2 regions of the Clostridium nitrophenolicum genome follow, and region 2 is predicted to be linked to the other one. Evidence: riboswitches for the same ligand, from Rfam matches in the RefSeq annotation. Region 2 holds a riboswitch; the other holds the start of a gene.

Region 1 (8,589 bases), 990 kb from region 2:
CGGACTCTTTTTGTGGAATGTGATGCTCAGGCAGTTTTCCCTGAGAACAAGAAGTAAAAAGGAGATGCCCACCTGCGAGAGCGGGTTCAAACATAGCTCAGGATACGGCGTGGTGGGGTTTTATTTTGTTTTTTTATGACCGGGGGAATATGTTATGAAAAAAGAATATTTATATATTATGTTATCAGCATTCATTTTGATAGGCTCGTTTATAACATTCAGAGGAAAACAACAAAAAGTAACTGAAGTATAGGGTTACTTGACCGAAAGTTAACTTATACGTCGGTATATGTTTCCAAGCTTCAGCACGTTAGAAACTTTTAGCCAATCTAAAGCTTAAGCAGATATCCCAAATCTTTGATTTGGTGATAATCGCTTACACAGAGTGCGTGTTTCAAGACAACCTAAGAACTTTCGAGAACTCGCTGTGCTCAAACAATTCTAAAGTTCTTAGGTTGTCTTAAAACCCTTCACTAAGACTGGCACAAAGTTTTTAAATCTACTTCAGCTTTGGAGACATATCCCTATGTATAAGTTAACTTTCTAGTGAATTTCACTATAGCTTTCTTTTTAGCTGTTGTAAAGAGTCGTTTATTTCTTCTCTAGGAAGGTTGCTATTATCTAAAGATTCATCGTCTTTTGTAAGTAAAAGCTCATAAAAAGCAATTCCTTTTTTTATAGAATCTTCATCAAAATTATTGTGTTTAAGAATATCATAAAGCATATCTTCTGCTTTATCATACTTATCAATTTTAATATAATAATCTAATATTTTATTTTCAAGTGAAATTGGTAATTTATAATCTGATATCTTTTCTATTATTAAATCTATATCTGAAAAGTAGCTTTGAAGATCACAATTGTTATCCTTATTTATGTATGCTTCTAATAATAAATTTAAAGCTTTTAAATCTAAATAAAAGGCTTCATTATGGTTACCTTGAGATTCATAGATTTCTCCCTCTTCCTCCAAAAGTTTTGCCATCATTATACACTTATCTGCATTTAATGTTCCATCAGTTTTAATCATATCCATTAAGTTTTCGTCTGAAAAAGAACTGAAAAACTTAGAACTAAGTCTGAATATTTCCTTAAAAGTGTCATCAATTACGGAAAGTGCTTCTTCATTCTTATCATTATTTTTATACTCTAATATTTTTTCCAAGGCTTTAGTAAACTTCTTAACCAGTTCAGATGTAAGACTTGATTTTAACATATTGAATCCTCCTTTTAGTCGGAACACTGGGTAATTTTGCTTGTTTCCCTTCGGGTACTGGGTAACTTAATATTTTCGCTTCCGCTCACAAGTTACCCGTAAAAGTTCATTTAGAACTTTTACCTAGCAAAATTACCCATTAAAGTCCATTTAGGACTTTAACATCCCAAAGTTGCATTTTATATCACTATTATTATATATCAAGTGGATAATAATTCATATAAGCAGACATCCAATTATTAAAATTAAAAATACACCCTTAAACAAAGTAGCTTAAGGATGTATTTTTAGGTTTTAGGTTTTATTAGGTTAAATTAAACTTTCCGGAAGGGGATTGGAAAGTTTAATTTTTGGGCTAAATTTTTTTCGTGGAAAGTTCTGCTTATAACTTCTTTTTGTTGTTCTTTAGTTAATCTATTGAAGTGAACAGCATATTCTGAAACTCTTATTAAAAATAGTTTACTAGTAGTATAGAAGGCATCAAAAAGCGTAATACCACCTGGACATTTTGCCCAGGCAGTCGGCATTTTTTTACAAATCACACTCCCCATGGTAAACTCCACTTCCGCCAGTAATGTGACTAATTATAAAGATAATATAAATACTAAATATTGCAACTTAAGTTAAAAATTTTTTGACTTTTTTTAATTATATTATAATAGTAACCAATAATTTAATTTATGTCAATTACTAAATCTAAAAAATTCAATTTAAACAAAAAATAGATTTTAGAGTTAAATATTTCAATTGCTCTAAAATCTATTTTTCTTTAAACTAAATTATTAGCTATATTAACGAGGAAATCTTGAACATTGGTAACAACTGAAGTTACTTCCAAACTTCCTCTATCTCTAAGTTTATTTACTCCAAATTCTGATATATCTACAGTATATATATAAACTGGTCTTATTTTGCCATTTTCAACTTTATACATTGGTGTCATATTTCCTGTAGCTATAGTGTGAAGTTGTGTTGCAAGACAGATAACAGTGGTAGCCTTTTTACAGTGAATCCTCATGGCATCTTGGGCATCATAAACATTTGCAATGACAGGAGGCAAAGGCCCATCATCCCTTATTGAGCCAGCTAATACCAGAGGAATATTGTTTTTTATACAGGTATAAACTACTCCATCTGTAATATTTTCACTTTCAACGAATTTTTCTAATGAACCTGCACGTCTAGCTCTATTAATAATATCGATATGATTATAATGACCATTGAAAACTGAATATTGTGTATAGATGTCCTGGCCCAAAGCAGTTTTTAATACTGAACCTTCTAAATCGTGTGTTGCCAATGCATTTCCTGCAAAAATGGCGTCAACATAACCATTATCTATTAATTGAGACATAGCATTTTTTGAATCATGGTCAAATATAACTGCAGGTCCTAAAACCCATAATATGTATCCGTTATCCTTTTCATATTTTAATAGTTCATACAAACTATCATAATCCTTTGAATATGAACTCTCTCTTGTTCTGCCAGATCTAAATGCAAAAGACTGTTCTTCGGCTGAATCATGTTTAAAACCATCAACATATACAAATATTCCATCTTCAGCATTTTCTCTTCTACCTATAACAACATTGTCTCCAACATTTAAATTCCTAAATTCTTTAATATCTAATTTTTTATTTTCGTTAACAACTACAACACAATCCATGCGGCTCTCAGAAGCAAGAATCCACTCTTCATCTATCTTAAAGTATTCAGGATATATTGATGTTGCGTGATAGTTATCAGGAGCTATTCCTTTTAATGTAACTCTTTCAGTTTTAACGTTAGGAGCTGATATAAAAGGTTCTTTTGCAAAATTTGGTGAATGATATTCAGGTAATTTAAAGCTCATAAAAGTACCTCCATATAAAAAATTTAAGTGTTTAACTTATTTAATATAGTATCTAGTAGATAAAATTTTATCAAAGTACTGTTTAGTAGTAAATATAAAATATATAAAATATATAAAATGTTAATACATATGACCAATATAATTATATTCTTTAACTATACTTGAAGGTTTATTCTTTAAGCATAAAAACAACCATAGAGGAAAAGCTAGTACTAGAAAGGAGAGATGTGTATGCAAAACAAAATGAAGTACACAAATAATAATAAAAAAGAAGATGGAAGATTTAGAAAAAAACATATAGATCACAGTCCACAAGATGAAAGTTCAAGAGCAAAGTTTGGCACACAATCGGAAAAACATTTGGACTCATTAGTAAGATTAGATGAAGAGTAGTAATTTATTATACAGAAATATAATTTTTATATAAATAATGAGTAAAAGGAGAGTTTTTATGGAAAATAGAAACAAGCAACCTAAAAAGTGGTCAGATGACCCTAATAGTGCGAAATATCATTCAAGAAGTGCAAAATATAAGGCAGAGCATAAAAATGGGAAAAATACTAAGGAAAATTGGAGTGCAGATTAAACTGTTTGGATATATTTGCAAAAGGTGGAGGTAATTTATTATGGATATAGAAAGAGTTAAAGAAATAATGAGCTCACCGGAGAATATAGAAGTACTGTATAATCGTCATTCAGTATGGCTTGATGGTGTAGATGATAAAACCGGGAGAGTTAAGATTAGAATTTTGGATATGCGAGAAAACGTTTATGTTCCAGTAGATGATTTGGTAGATACAAGGAAAATAATTAATATAGATAGATAGAGGTGTTTATTTATGGGAAGATGGAGAAATAAAGGGCATCATGAAGAAGCAATGGAAACAGCTAAAGATTTGCTTGACAAAGGAATGGGCATGGGAGAAATAAAAGAAATAACTGAGCTTAATGAACAGGATGTAATAAAGGCTAAGGATAAAATGAATGGTAACAGATAAAAGGAGGTCTAGCTATGAGTGATAAAGTAGATAACCTAAAGGAGAGAGCTAGAGAGATGCTTTTAGATGGAGAGACTGGAGATAAAATTAGAGAGGAAACACATCTAAGAGAAAAGGATATAAAAAGAGTACAGAAGGATATAACAAAACACTTTTAAATTATAATTAAAGGCTGATGAACTATAAATTCATTAGCCTTTAATTTATATAGGGTTACTTGGTCGAAAGTTAACTTTCTAGTTGATTTACCGGCAAATAGTTTAAGTTTAACACTTTTTATTAATATAGAGCTTAGAATCCTATTTATGTAAATTTATGATATAAACCTTGAAGAATATTGTATAATAAATATAACAGAATAGTTTCGAGTTATAGAATAAGCTTACGAGGCGGTGAATGAAATGCTTAAAAGAGATACAAGAGTTCAAATTTTTATTGTAGAAAATGGAAAGTATATTTTACTAAAGCATCATGATATAAAAAGAGATTTATACTTTTGGGGAGTTCCTGGAGGGGGAAGGGAGCTTGGTGAAACTGATGAAGAAGCTGCAATAAGAGAGGCATATGAAGAAACTGGATTAAAGGTTAAACTCTTACCTATAAAAATAGAAGGGGTGCCTCAAATAAAAACTTCTATGTATAACCGAGTAGTGACTTTTTTAGCATATCCTACTGAGGGAAAGGCTAAGCTTGGATATGAACCAGAACCAGAGCTAAAACAATATTATAGATTAGTGGATATTAAGTGGAAAGATTTTTATGATGATAGTGATTTAGAGAGAATAACTTATAATGATATAGCTCCATTAAGAAATATTATGAATTCGGATAAGTTTATTAAAAAAAAGGAATTTTTTATATGCAAAATAGCAAACAAAACTAAGTATTGTTTATTATTTTATAACGAAAAAAATCAACAATTTAAGTTACCTTCTCAAAAAAATCAATTTATATCGAAATATACTAAAAATCTTAACAACAAATTAGCAAATGATATAGGGTTTTTTTTAAGTGAAAGCAATGGAATTTTATATAAAACAGATGTAATTTACATTGAGATATCTGATGATTATAATGTTGATGTAGAATGCGGAGGAAAATGGTTTAAATGTGATGAATTACCTCAAGTAAATCTAGATAGAACTTGTCAAAATATTATAGAAAAAGTAAATAAAAGTGTATAAACTATAGTTAAGTTTTAGAAGGAATATATGTATAAATTGTAGAATATATTTGTTAAAACTATATTATGAAAAGGATAACTATTATGGGTAATTATGGGGTGTACGGAGTGCATTGTGTTTTATATTACTGTGGAATAGAACATATGCTTGTCAATATTTACGATTATGTAAATAAGGGAAGTGAAGAGAAACAATTAGTATATTTACATGTAGAACCAGAGTTGCATAAAGTTATTTCCGAAAGCTTATATAAAGAAGGTTTTCAGATAGAAACTTTTAATATCCCACATTTAATGCAAATTTATCATAATGAAGGAATAAAATGTTTAGCTGATTATTTTCTTGATTGTGAAAGAAAGGCGAAAGATAAAGGTTATTTAGGCATAAGAATCGTTAATCAAGTAAGTTATTTATTAAAAAAAGTATCAAATGAAGATTTTTTAGATTTCGAAAAGGTGTTAACTGAGGCTGTTGAAGGGAAGAATATCTCTATAATGTGTGCTTACGATTTTGATGATTATATTAATAAAAAGAAATTTATCAATGATACTTTACTAGAACAATCTTTCGATAATCATAATTACAGGTTCTATAAGTTTAAATTAATGAAAAATACCAGATGCATATAAAAGTTACATGCATCTGGTATTTATGCTTTAATTATAAAAGCATAAAACACTTTGCTTTGGAAAAAATAAATTTGGGAGTGAGGTGTTTTTTTATGAGTGCTAAAGGTAAATTGACAAATAAGCAAGCTGCAGCCATAGGATTAGATACAATGGATAATGGTCAAAATAGACACGAAAAAGATAGAGTAGAAAAACAAAAGAAAAATGATAATGTAAAACCACATTAGTTTACGTTTGGAGGATATGCTATGGTTAAAAAAAATCAAAAGCTTCCGCATGCACAAGCTATTAGGCATGCAAAAAGATTACTTGATAAAGGAAATAGTATTTCGCAGACTATACAACAAACCCAGTTAAGTCATACAGAAATATTAAGAATAAAAAATAAAGATATGTAAATAAATTAAAGAAAACTTGAAAACCTCAGAAGATATAACTGAGGTTTTCAATGCCTATCTAAGGAATCATATAAGCTGTAAAGAGGGTGAATGTTATGAAAAGACATATGATAGGACAACAAATAAGTGAGGAAAGACTTAAAGAAATAAAAGATATTAATGAAGCTAATAGAGCTGCAGATGAGATAAAAACAATAGAAATTAAACCTACAATGCAAACAGGGTATAATAAAGATGGAACAATAAAAGAAGAAGAAATAAAGCCATTTATGTACGAATTAAATGGCATAAAAGACAAATAAGAGCTGAAAAGCTCTTTTATTTTATTAATATATAAAGCTAGAGTTAATTATTCAAGCTTTTTTAATTTAGTATTAGCTAATAAATATCTATTAATAAAAAATTCAAAAATTGTTAGAATAGTTGCGGCTATTGAAGTTCCAATCAAGTTAACTGAAGCACCTGGAAGTAAAAACTGTGTAGAATAAATAACCGCAAATGCTACTAAAAACTCACCTATTGTATTTATTATTAAAAAGCCTGGTCTTAATAGAGCCAAATCTATCAAATGAGTTATTGCGGCAAGTATAACACCAACAAATATAGATTGATAAAAATATGGATAAGATATATCTGTAAATATATAGTTAGATAGTAATAATATAACGGGAAAAATTATAATTTTTGTTATGAAACCAACCATAAATATAAGGCTCCCTTCTTTATTTAATATATAGATTTGTTTATTAATATAATAATATTCTGTCCCAATTTTGAAAAATAATAGCTGCTTTTCATCTAATTAAATAGATTAATAAATCTGTAATGGAGCAAACTTATAATACAAGTAAATATTATATGCAACCACATAAAAACTTATAAAGGTTTAAGAGGAGGTAATATTTTATGGCAAGCAGAGGAAATAGAGTATTAGTACCAGAAGCTAAATATGCATTAGATCAATTTAAGATAGAAGTAGCAAGTGATTTTGGATTACCAAATTATGAGAATATAGATAAAGGAAATTTAACATCTAGAGAAAATGGCTCAATAGGTGGAGAAATGGTTAAAAGAATGGTTGAGTCATATGAAAGAGGCTTAAGATAAAGATATATATAGAAGAGTCAGATGGGTCATTTACCATCTGGCTTTTTTTATAATGTAAAGTTATTGTATAAAAGTTTAATATAATTATTAAAATAATAAGAGATTAATATCTTATTATATTTGAACACTAGGAGGTATTTACATGGAAGATAAGTTTATAAATAGCATAAAAGTTCTAGAATATGCAGATTTAAAGGAACATCAAGAAAAAAGAATGATGGAATTAGAAAAAAAGTTTAATGAAGAATTTGGTACAACATATTATTTTATGGTCATGGAACAAAACAGATAGTGTAATATTCCTGAGGTTATATTTACTAACCTCAGGGATATTCATTTTAATTTAAAATATTATTAGAAAGTATAAAATACTTTCTATATAAGAAAATAAGTTTAGAAGAGGGTGTTTATATGAAAAAAACATATTCAAAACAAGAACCTGATAGAAAACAGGTAAAAAGTCTAGATCCACAAAATGACTCAGATATAGATAGTCAAGCATATGGAGACGATACTTATATATCTACTCAAATTATAACAAATTATTATTATAATCCTAGAAATGAATAAACAATGTGGAAGTCAAGGCACTTAAATCTAGAATAAAGTAAAGTAGTATTAGGAAAAATAATAATACATTTAATCTTTAGGAGGTAGCTATATGAGAGAAGGTTTAGTACCTACAGTTTTAGGTGTTGCAGTAACCACAGGAGCAGTAGCTCTAAGGGCAATGGATATGAAAAAGAGAGGAATAAAGAGAAAAGAAATGTTGCCTATGGCAGAAACAGCTGCATTAGGATTTGGATTAGCCCATATAGTACTAGGAACTATAGATTTAATTGAGCATAGATAAAACAACTTAAAAGAAGCTAGATTTTAAACCTAGCTTCTTTTTTAAATGAAGGAAATTTATTATAGCGAGATTAATTACTTTATCAATCTCAAGTACAGTTTAACCTCAAATAAAAGTTTTTATACTAAATTATATAAGGTAAGTTGGAAAGTAGATATAATATTTTACGATTTTAAATTAAAATAACTCTGAATTTAATCAGAGTTATTTTAATTCTGCGGCTAAATGTTTTAAGTAGATGTTAATCATAATTTTATGGGTAGTGTTACATTATCAAGGCATTATATATTTTAGCCAAAATTTTAAGTTTTATACTAATAAGCCACAAACATTAATTAATAGTTTTTAA
Region 2 (8,589 bases):
ATCCATATCCACGTATAGTATGTACATAGTTACTTTTTGAGTCTAATTTTATTCTTAATCTATTTATATGAGTGTCAACTGTTCTTAAATCTCCATAATAATCATATCCCCATACTTTATCCAGTATCTGTTCTCTACTTAGCGCCTTTCCGTAATTCTCAGTAAGATATATTAATAAGTCGTACTCCTTTGGGCTTAAATCCACTGTATATCCCTCAATAGTTACTTGATGTGCATTATGATCTATTGTTAATCCATTAAATTCCTTAGAATCATTATTTTCTATAGATTCAGCTCTTCTCAATATAGCATTTACTCTTGCTATTAATATATTAGGGCTAAAGGGTTTTGCAATATATTCATCTGCTCCAATATCTAAACCAAATATTTCATCAAATTCTTCTCCTCTTGCAGTTAACATCATGATTGGAATTCTAGACTTTTTTCTTATCTCTCTACATACAGTCCAACCATCATATTCTGGAAGCATCACATCAAGAATTACTAAATCTATATCTTCCTCATTAGAAAACACCTCTAATGCCTTACGCCCATCTTCTGCTTCAATAGTACTGTATCCTTCTTTCTTAAGAAAATCTGTTACAAGCTTTCTTATTAGCGGTTCATCATCAACTACTAGTATCTTTTTGCCCTTCATAATATACCTCCGAAAAATGTTACTATCTATATTATAAAGTATTTTTGTTACAACTTTGTCACAATTATATCACTTAACCAACACCCCTGCAAAACTATATAAGTTTAAATCTCTATCAATTAGTAACAGAATTTAAACTTATATAGTTTTAAGATCATTAATTTTTTACTGAATTTTTCAAATCATATAATTGTCCTGAATTACCTCCACCAGGTCCACCAAAATTCTGTCTTCCTAAATTAGAATTTTGGCTAGCTCCCTTATCTGAACCTTTAGTTTGTGAATTTGAGGTAACATTATTACTAGAATCCTTCCATTCACTTTCTGGAACGATAGTACCATTTTTTTGAACCCAACTCATAATGTCCTCATCAGAGCCTCTTCCGCCCATGCCTCCTGTGAGTACATACCTTACTTCACCTTTCTTAACTAGCTCTTTAAATTGATCTAAAGTAAGTATTTTGTCAGATCCTGAAAAACCACCAAGGGCCATTACAGACTCACCAGTATTAACTATTATATCTTGTGCACTGCCAGCAGATGAAACTACAAGTAGATATTTTTCATTTGTTTTGTGGCTTTTTAGGAATTCTGCTAATTTTGTATTGCTGCTATTGAAGCCATTGCCTCCACCAAAGTTATTTCTCTGTTCGCTGGAAAGAAGCTCTAGTCCAGCTGAAGGCGTAACTGCACTTAACTTATGTGATATAGGGGTACTTGCACCAATAAGTGGAGTTACTAAAGCTCCTATTAGAGCAATACTTACCAATGCCTTACTTAACTTCATATTCTTATTTTTATTTAGATCAGCGTTGTTATCTTCAGTAATGTATTTTTTCACTTTTACTACATTTATTATATTCCTTATAGCAAGTGCAGCTGAAGCTGCAAAGCACAGAATTAATGATGCTATGATTATACTCCTTATAGTAGTAGATATACTATTATAGAAATAGGATAGCATTAATAATTGTGTCAATCCTTCTAATATAAAGGATGCTGGTAAAATCCAAGACTTCCAACCACCTTCTTTGTGCAATTCACACATTGCTGTAATTCCTATTCCTGTTAAGGCAGCAATTGGTGGTGCCATCATAGTTAAATAGTATGGGTGGAACAATCCTTTTGTGAAACTAAAGTATATAAATTCAGGTACTAGCCAAACGCTCCATAATACTAACGCCAACTTTCTTTTATTATCAAAAGGAAATTTTAATTTTTCTTTTATTATTGCTGCTGTAAAGCCCAATATAGCAAGTGGCAAGAACCAAACTATTTGATCCGATAAAACATTTCTAGAAAATAATCTTGTTATTCCTGCTGGTGTTTCTCCTCCAAAAGATCCTGCCAGTCCACCTTGACCTCCTCTTGACCCGTTGCCAGGACCTCCTCCGCCAGGTGGCTGCATATTTCCATTGCCTTGTCCTGGTCCCATTCCGCTTTGACCTTGCCCATCTCTATTTGAAAAGTTTCCTGGCGCACCTTGTCCTTGATTACCATCTTGAGAACCTGATGGCATTCCTTGACCTGGATTTTCTTGTGTCGCACTGGAAGTTGCATCAACACCCTCTTTAGATTGATTTTGTCCTTCTCTCATTTGTCCATCCATTTGTCCTCTGCCACCGGCAGTTCTATTTCCGCCAATAATTCTTTCTAGTCCGTTGTGTCCTAGTATAAGTTCCTTAACTGTATTATTAGTACTACTTCCTACAAAAGGTCTATTTGCTGCAGGCACTGAATCCACAATTAAGGCCCAGGAGAAGGATATCGCTAATAGAACAACTGTTGCGGAAGCAAGATGTATTATTCTTTTTTTGATAGATGCTGCTGAAGAAAGAAGATATGTTATATATAAGGCTGGTGCTACCATATAAGCCTGCAGCATTTTTATATTAAAGCCAACTCCCACGAGAGCTAAACTTATTATAAGATACTTGACTTTTCCTTTTTCTGCTGCTATAGAAAGAGCCCCGCAAGCAAATAGTAGAGTTACCACAAGTAAGTTGTCTATCGTATTACTTCTGCTTGCTGCTACGAACGCTGGGGTCACAGCAAGGCATAATGCCGAAATCAAACCTGCTGCGGTTCCAAAGGATCTCTTGACAAGATAATATATAAGCCAAACTGAAATCACTCCAGCAAGAGCCTGTGGTAAAAGTATACTCCACCCACTAAAGCCAAATATTTTAGCTGATATAGTTTGTATCCAAAATCCTACTGGCGGTTTGTCAATAGTTACAAATCCAGCTGGGTCAAAGGACACAAAAAAGAAATTTTTAAAACTCATGAGCATGCTCTTTACACCAGCAGCATAATACCCATTTGCATATCCCTCTATACTTATATTTGCAAAATTTAATATTGCAGATAATATTAAAATCAGTGACAATCCTAAAGTTTCTTTTGTGAATTTTACTTTTTTCATTTTTATCGCCTCCCTTATAAAGTTTCCTTTATTTATCCAATTTTAAATAACCTCTATAAAATTCAATACCTACCTATTTGAATACCCATAACTTATATCCAAGAAAATTTGTTATTTGAGCTATAAATGTTACAATTATTTTTGCTGCATACACATTAATGCCAGAGTTTTTTATTAAAAGTTTCATAAATATTATTGTAACTGCCAGTGAAATTAAATTAATTACAATAAATTGAAATAATTCACGAGCTGTCTTCTTATTTGCATTTCTATCTCCAAATGTCCAATTCTTGTTAAATACAAAGCTATTTATAACTCCAAAGCTATATCCTACTATCTGGCATATTGCATAATTTACTTCGAACAAACTATGAAATATTGTAAATACAGCAAAATCCATAAGAGTATTTAATACTCCAATAATAGAAAAACGACTTAAGTTTTTGAATTTTCCATTTAAAACATAATTGGTTACTCTAATTACTAACTTCATATTTCTTATCAACTCTCTTATAATTTATAGTGCTGTCAATTATATAAATGGGCCTTCCTTTACTTTCATCAAAAATTCTTCCAATATATTGCCCCATTATACCTATACTTCCAAGAGTCATGCCAAACATCATTACATTCATCGCTAAAATTAATCCAAAGTTGATTACCTCTGCCCTATTAATCATGTCTTTTATAATAACAACAATAGTTGCAATTACTCCTATTAAGAAAGTTAATCCTCCAAAATACCCAGCAATCACTAGTGGTTTGTAAGAAAATGACGTTATACCATCAAAAGCCAGCTTCATCATTTTTTTAAAAGGGTATTTAGTTTCACCTGCAAATCTTTCTTGTCTAACAAATTCCACAGAGGTTTGCTTATACCCAACCCAACTTACAAGTCCTCTCACGTATCTATTTTTTTCAGGAAGTGCTATTAGAGCATCACATACCTTTCGATCTATGAGCCTAAAATCTCCTGTGTCCACTGGAATGTTAACTGTAGTCATACTTTTTAGTACTCTATAAAATAATTTAGCAGTAATTTTTTTAAAAAGTGTCTCTCCTTCCCTTTTTATTCTTTTACCATAAACAACCTCATAGCCTTTCTTCCACTCTTCAATCATTTTAAGAATGACTTCTGGCGGATCTTGAAGATCAGCATCTATTACAATAACTGCATCTCCTAAAGCTAAATCCATTCCTGCTGTTATGGCGGCTTGATGTCCAAAGTTTCGAGAAAAATTAATAAGTTTTATTTTTTCATCGTTTTTGCATATTTCTTCTACTTTATCTCTTGTCTTATCCTTACTTCCATCATTTACAAATATAATTTCATAATTATCTTCAGCACAATCCATAACCTTTTTTAATCTTTTATAGCTTTCACCGATAACAAGTTCCTCATTATACAAAGGCACTATTACGGAATAAACTGTGCTATTACTCATTTACCTCACCTCAATTACTTATATTTACACTCAATACTGCCTTTCAGTATCAAACTTATATTTGTATTTTAGTCTTGAATTGTTACAGTTTCTTTACAGCAAAATCACAACTTAACTACATTTTCATATTCTTACTGTTAATTTTTTGCACATAAAAACTGCCGGTAAATAGTATTTACTAGCAGTTTAAAGCAATAATTTATCCGATGACTTACCCGCTCTAATACTCCCATCTTCTTCAAGTGGGAGTAAAGAGCGGCTATGTCCCTGGATAACGACTTCTAAGCTTCAGATGGAGTTAAAACTCCACCTGAAGCTTAGAATTCTGTTTATAATTCTTAAAGTCTTTGATTTTAATGATGGAATAGCCTTAGTCCAGAATAAACCATAGCAATATCATATTCATTACATGCATCTATTACTATATCGTCTCTTACTGATCCACCAGGTTGAACAATGTATTTTACTCCACTTTGAGCTGCTCTGTCAATGTTATCTCTAAATGGAAAAAATGCATCTGACCCCAATGAAACTCCAGTTAAATTGGATAACCATTCTGCCTTTTCTTCCTTCGTCAATCTATTAGGTATTTCTTTAAATACATTTCCCCATTCTTTCATTTCCATTGGAGTAATATCATCTCTAAGGTATTGATCTATAGCATTGTCTCTCTCTGGCGTTGAAATACCTTCTTTAAATGGTAGGTTAAGCACAGCAGGATGCTGTCTCAAGTACCAAATATCTGCCTTTGATCCAGCTAATCTTGTACAATGTATACGGGACTGCTGTCCTGCACCGACACCAATTACTTGTCCATCTAATACAAAACAAACAGAATTAGACTGAGTATACTTTAACGTAATCATTGATATAAGCAAATCTCGTCTCGCTTCCTCTGTAATATTTTTATTATTAGTTACTATGTTATTAAGCATATCTTTATTTGCTAAAATGTCATTTCTCTTCTGTTCAAAGGTTATTCCATAAATTTTTCTTGTTTCTATCTCTTCTGGTTCGTAATCCCAATCCATTTGGATTATACAATAGTCACCTTTTTTCTTCTTCTTCAAAAGCTCTAGAGCTTCATCTGTATATCCTGCTGCAATTATTCCATCTGAAACAGATCTACTCAAAATTGTAGCAGTAGGTAAATCAACAACATCGCTTATTGCCGCCCAATCACCAAAGGAAGACATTCTATCTGCCCCCCTTGCCCTTGCATAAGCAGCAGCGACAGAAGTTAACTCTATGTCCTCAACAAAATATGACTTTTTCAATACATTGCTTAAAGGCACTCCTACTGCAGCACCTGCTGGACTTACATGCTTAAAAGATGCTGCAGCTGGAAGCTTCGTTGCTTGTTTTAATTCCTTTACTAACTGCCATGAGTTAAAAGCATCCATAAAATTGATATAACCTGGATTTCCGTTTAAAATTTTAAAAGGTAATTTTTCGCCTTTTGTATAAACTCTAGCTGGCTTTTGATGAGGATTACATCCATACTTAAGTACAATTTCAAAATCTTTCATAAAAACAACCTCCAAAAATAAATTAAAACAAAAAAACCGCCTGGATAAATTCATATTTACCCAGGCGGTCGATATTCTTCTTCAATCATGCTCCCTATGGTGAACTCCATTTCCGCCAGTTACATGATCCTTTTTATTCTTTTTTATTTAAGTATATCTTATAGATATAGTGTAGTCAATAATAAAAGAGTCTCTGTCTCCTTATCCTTTGGACAATTTAAGTAAAACATAATTACACTATATAATTTAATATTGATTGTAAAATAATCCAGCCCCTTCTATGATTTCCTGTTCTGCAAATAAACTTAACACAGCTGCATTATAATCACTTAACTTTTGTGACTTCTTTATTTTTTTAACATATTTTTTATTATCTGAGAAAATGTAAATCATATAACCCCATAGTTCTTTCATTCTAAACATTGCATTTTTCTCTTCATTATATACTTCTATGTATGTATTTAAAATTTCATCATGAAAATCTTTTAAAACTTTTTTATCTAAATTAGTATTATTTTTTATGGAATCCATTAACCCCGGATTGGCTAGTATACCTCTCCCAAACATAACTGTTTTTAGCTCTGGAAAAGCTTTAATTAATTTATCATGATCTTCAACAGTAAAAATATCACCATTATAACATACTGGATTAGTACTTAAAGATAATGCATCTTTAAACACCTCTAAATTAGGTTTATTTCCATAAAAATCTTTTTGTGTTCTAGGATGAATAATTAATTCTTCTATAGGATATTTATTATAAATTTTTATTAACTCATAAAATTCTTCTGGACTATCTTTTCCTATTCTAGTTTTTATAGAAATTTTCATATCATCTATTTTAAATATTTCATCTAAAAACATATCCAGTTCTTCTCTTTTGGCCAGAAATCCTGATCCTCTATTTTTTGAAACAACCGTTCCAGAAGGACAGCCTAAATTTAAATTAACTTCGTTATAACCTAATTGTTGTAATTTTGTAGAAGTAGTAATAAAACCTTCTGAATCGTTAGTAAGTATTTGAGGCACTATATTCATTCCTTTATTATTTTCAGGCAAAATATCTCTTAATTCTTTAGTTTTAAGGCTTGTACTTTTATTTGGAATAATAAAAGGTGTAAAGTATTTATCAATATTACTAAAAAATTTTTCATAAGAATTTCTATATATGTATCCCGTAATTCCTTCCATTGGTGCTAAATAGTATTTCATTTAATAACTCCTTTATAAATATTCTAAAAACATTATATCAGCCTTCTTTTTTCTTATCTACTTAATATTTATGATTATGTTCAAGTTGCTGGTACAAAGACGTAAGGTTTCATGCCGCGCTTTGGTTATTCAGAAATAACCTTTATGTAGTCTAAGAATCTATTGAAAAACAAATTTCTCGGCTGGTAGTAACCTAATTAAATTTACAGAATAATATAAATTGATTAATTTTAAGAGGAGATATATATAATGTTCATAAGATATCTTTACCTTAATTATTCAAACTTAGAAACATATCCTTTCCCGGAGTTAAATGATTTTGAAAGGACAATAGATTCATATAGGGTTTCGCCTATAGATACAAAGTATGGTGAATTGGGAGGTAATCAGAGTCCATTAGGACCTCCTATTGAGCCTGAGCAGCCAACTCCTGATGGTATAGGCCGTTATAGGCGTTTTAAATGTGGAAATATTTATTGGTCACCTGCTTACGGAGCTCATGAGGTACATGGAGCTATCCTTCGAGAATATGAAAAGCAGGGAGAGACAAAAAGTATGCTTGGATTTCCTATTACAGATCAGGCTGCTTTAGTTGGGGTATCAGGTGGTGTAATAAGCAATTTTCAAGGTGGAAACATCATCTATGATCCAAGTAAAGGAATTTCAGTAAGTTACAATATAAGAAGATTAAATCCCCGGAAGTAACCTAATGAAATTTGCTGAATAATATATATTGATTGATTAATTTTATAAAGGAGCTATAAACTAATGTTCATACGCTATTGCCCTTTTGTTGATGGAGTGCCAAGAGACGAAACATGTCCTTTCATTCAGTCATGTCCTTTACAAATGAGAGCAGATCTATATAGGGTTTCGCCAATAGATCAAAAATATGCCCTAATGGGAGGCGCTGCAAGTCCATTAGGATCTCCTATTGAAGGCGAGAAGCCAACTCCAGATAGAAAAGGAAAAAGTCGCAGATATAAAAAAGGTATCATTGTATGGTCGCCAGATACTACAGCTCATGCAATTTGGGGTCCAATTTATGATAAATGGTCAATGATGGGAGGATTAAGCTTCTTTGGATACCCACTTACTGATATAATACCAAGTACTGTTGGTTCCACTGCTATGTTCCAAAATGCTAACATTTATTATACTGCAACAATAGGAGCTCGTGAAGTTCATGGAGCTATTCTAGAGAGATATAAGCAGTTAGGGGAAGAAAAAGGAATATTAGGCTTTCCTGAAACAGATGAAACTCCAACATTAGATAAAGAAGGTAGATATAATAAGTTCCAACAGGGGTATATTTACTGG

What was found. Region 2 has a riboswitch for ZMP and ZTP ahead of ACZ5N4_RS18150 (phosphoribosylaminoimidazolecarboxamide formyltransferase). Riboswitches for the same ligand answer to the same signal wherever they lie in the genome.
Region 1: it holds a riboswitch for ZMP and ZTP, as region 2 does, so the genes downstream of both, ACZ5N4_RS22865 (hypothetical protein) here and ACZ5N4_RS18150 (phosphoribosylaminoimidazolecarboxamide formyltransferase) in region 2, are expected to answer to the same signal.

The regions. Positions count from the first base shown of each region.
Region 1 covers NZ_AP042469.1:4,812,544-4,821,132, reverse strand. Annotated here, with positions in the region: RNA gene ssrS (6S RNA) at 1-123, shown strand, start outside; gene ACZ5N4_RS22870 (DUF6483 family protein) at 557-1,216, opposite strand; gene ACZ5N4_RS22865 (hypothetical protein) at 1,531-1,743, opposite strand; ZMP/ZTP riboswitch at 1,720-1,802, opposite strand; gene ACZ5N4_RS22860 (putative NPN-dependent ornithine cyclodeaminase) at 1,986-3,071, opposite strand; gene ACZ5N4_RS22855 (CPC_1213 family protein) at 3,303-3,464, shown strand; gene ACZ5N4_RS22850 (hypothetical protein) at 3,523-3,657, shown strand; gene ACZ5N4_RS22845 (H-type small acid-soluble spore protein) at 3,698-3,898, shown strand; gene ACZ5N4_RS22840 (hypothetical protein) at 3,911-4,069, shown strand; gene ACZ5N4_RS22835 (hypothetical protein) at 4,084-4,227, shown strand; gene ACZ5N4_RS22830 (NUDIX domain-containing protein) at 4,471-5,253, shown strand; gene ACZ5N4_RS22825 (MEDS domain-containing protein) at 5,319-5,882, shown strand; gene ACZ5N4_RS22820 (hypothetical protein) at 5,975-6,109, shown strand; gene ACZ5N4_RS22815 (hypothetical protein) at 6,131-6,280, shown strand; gene ACZ5N4_RS22810 (hypothetical protein) at 6,376-6,582, shown strand; gene ACZ5N4_RS22805 (DUF2512 family protein) at 6,630-6,983, opposite strand; gene ACZ5N4_RS22800 (small, acid-soluble spore protein, alpha/beta type) at 7,187-7,387, shown strand; gene ACZ5N4_RS22795 (polynucleotide phosphorylase) at 7,530-7,679, shown strand; gene ACZ5N4_RS22790 (hypothetical protein) at 7,799-7,957, shown strand; gene ACZ5N4_RS22785 (asparagine synthase) at 8,049-8,240, shown strand.
Region 2 covers NZ_AP042469.1:3,821,518-3,830,106, forward strand. Annotated here, with positions in the region: gene ACZ5N4_RS18130 (response regulator transcription factor) at 1-658, opposite strand, end outside; gene ACZ5N4_RS18135 (glycosyltransferase family 39 protein) at 816-3,083, opposite strand; gene ACZ5N4_RS18140 (GtrA family protein) at 3,157-3,576, opposite strand; gene ACZ5N4_RS18145 (glycosyltransferase family 2 protein) at 3,560-4,528, opposite strand; gene ACZ5N4_RS18150 (phosphoribosylaminoimidazolecarboxamide formyltransferase) at 4,882-6,057, opposite strand; ZMP/ZTP riboswitch at 6,109-6,190, opposite strand; gene ACZ5N4_RS18155 (tRNA dihydrouridine synthase) at 6,304-7,269, opposite strand; gene ACZ5N4_RS18160 (LGFP repeat-containing protein) at 7,519-7,974, shown strand; gene ACZ5N4_RS18165 (LGFP repeat-containing protein) at 8,038-8,589, shown strand, end outside.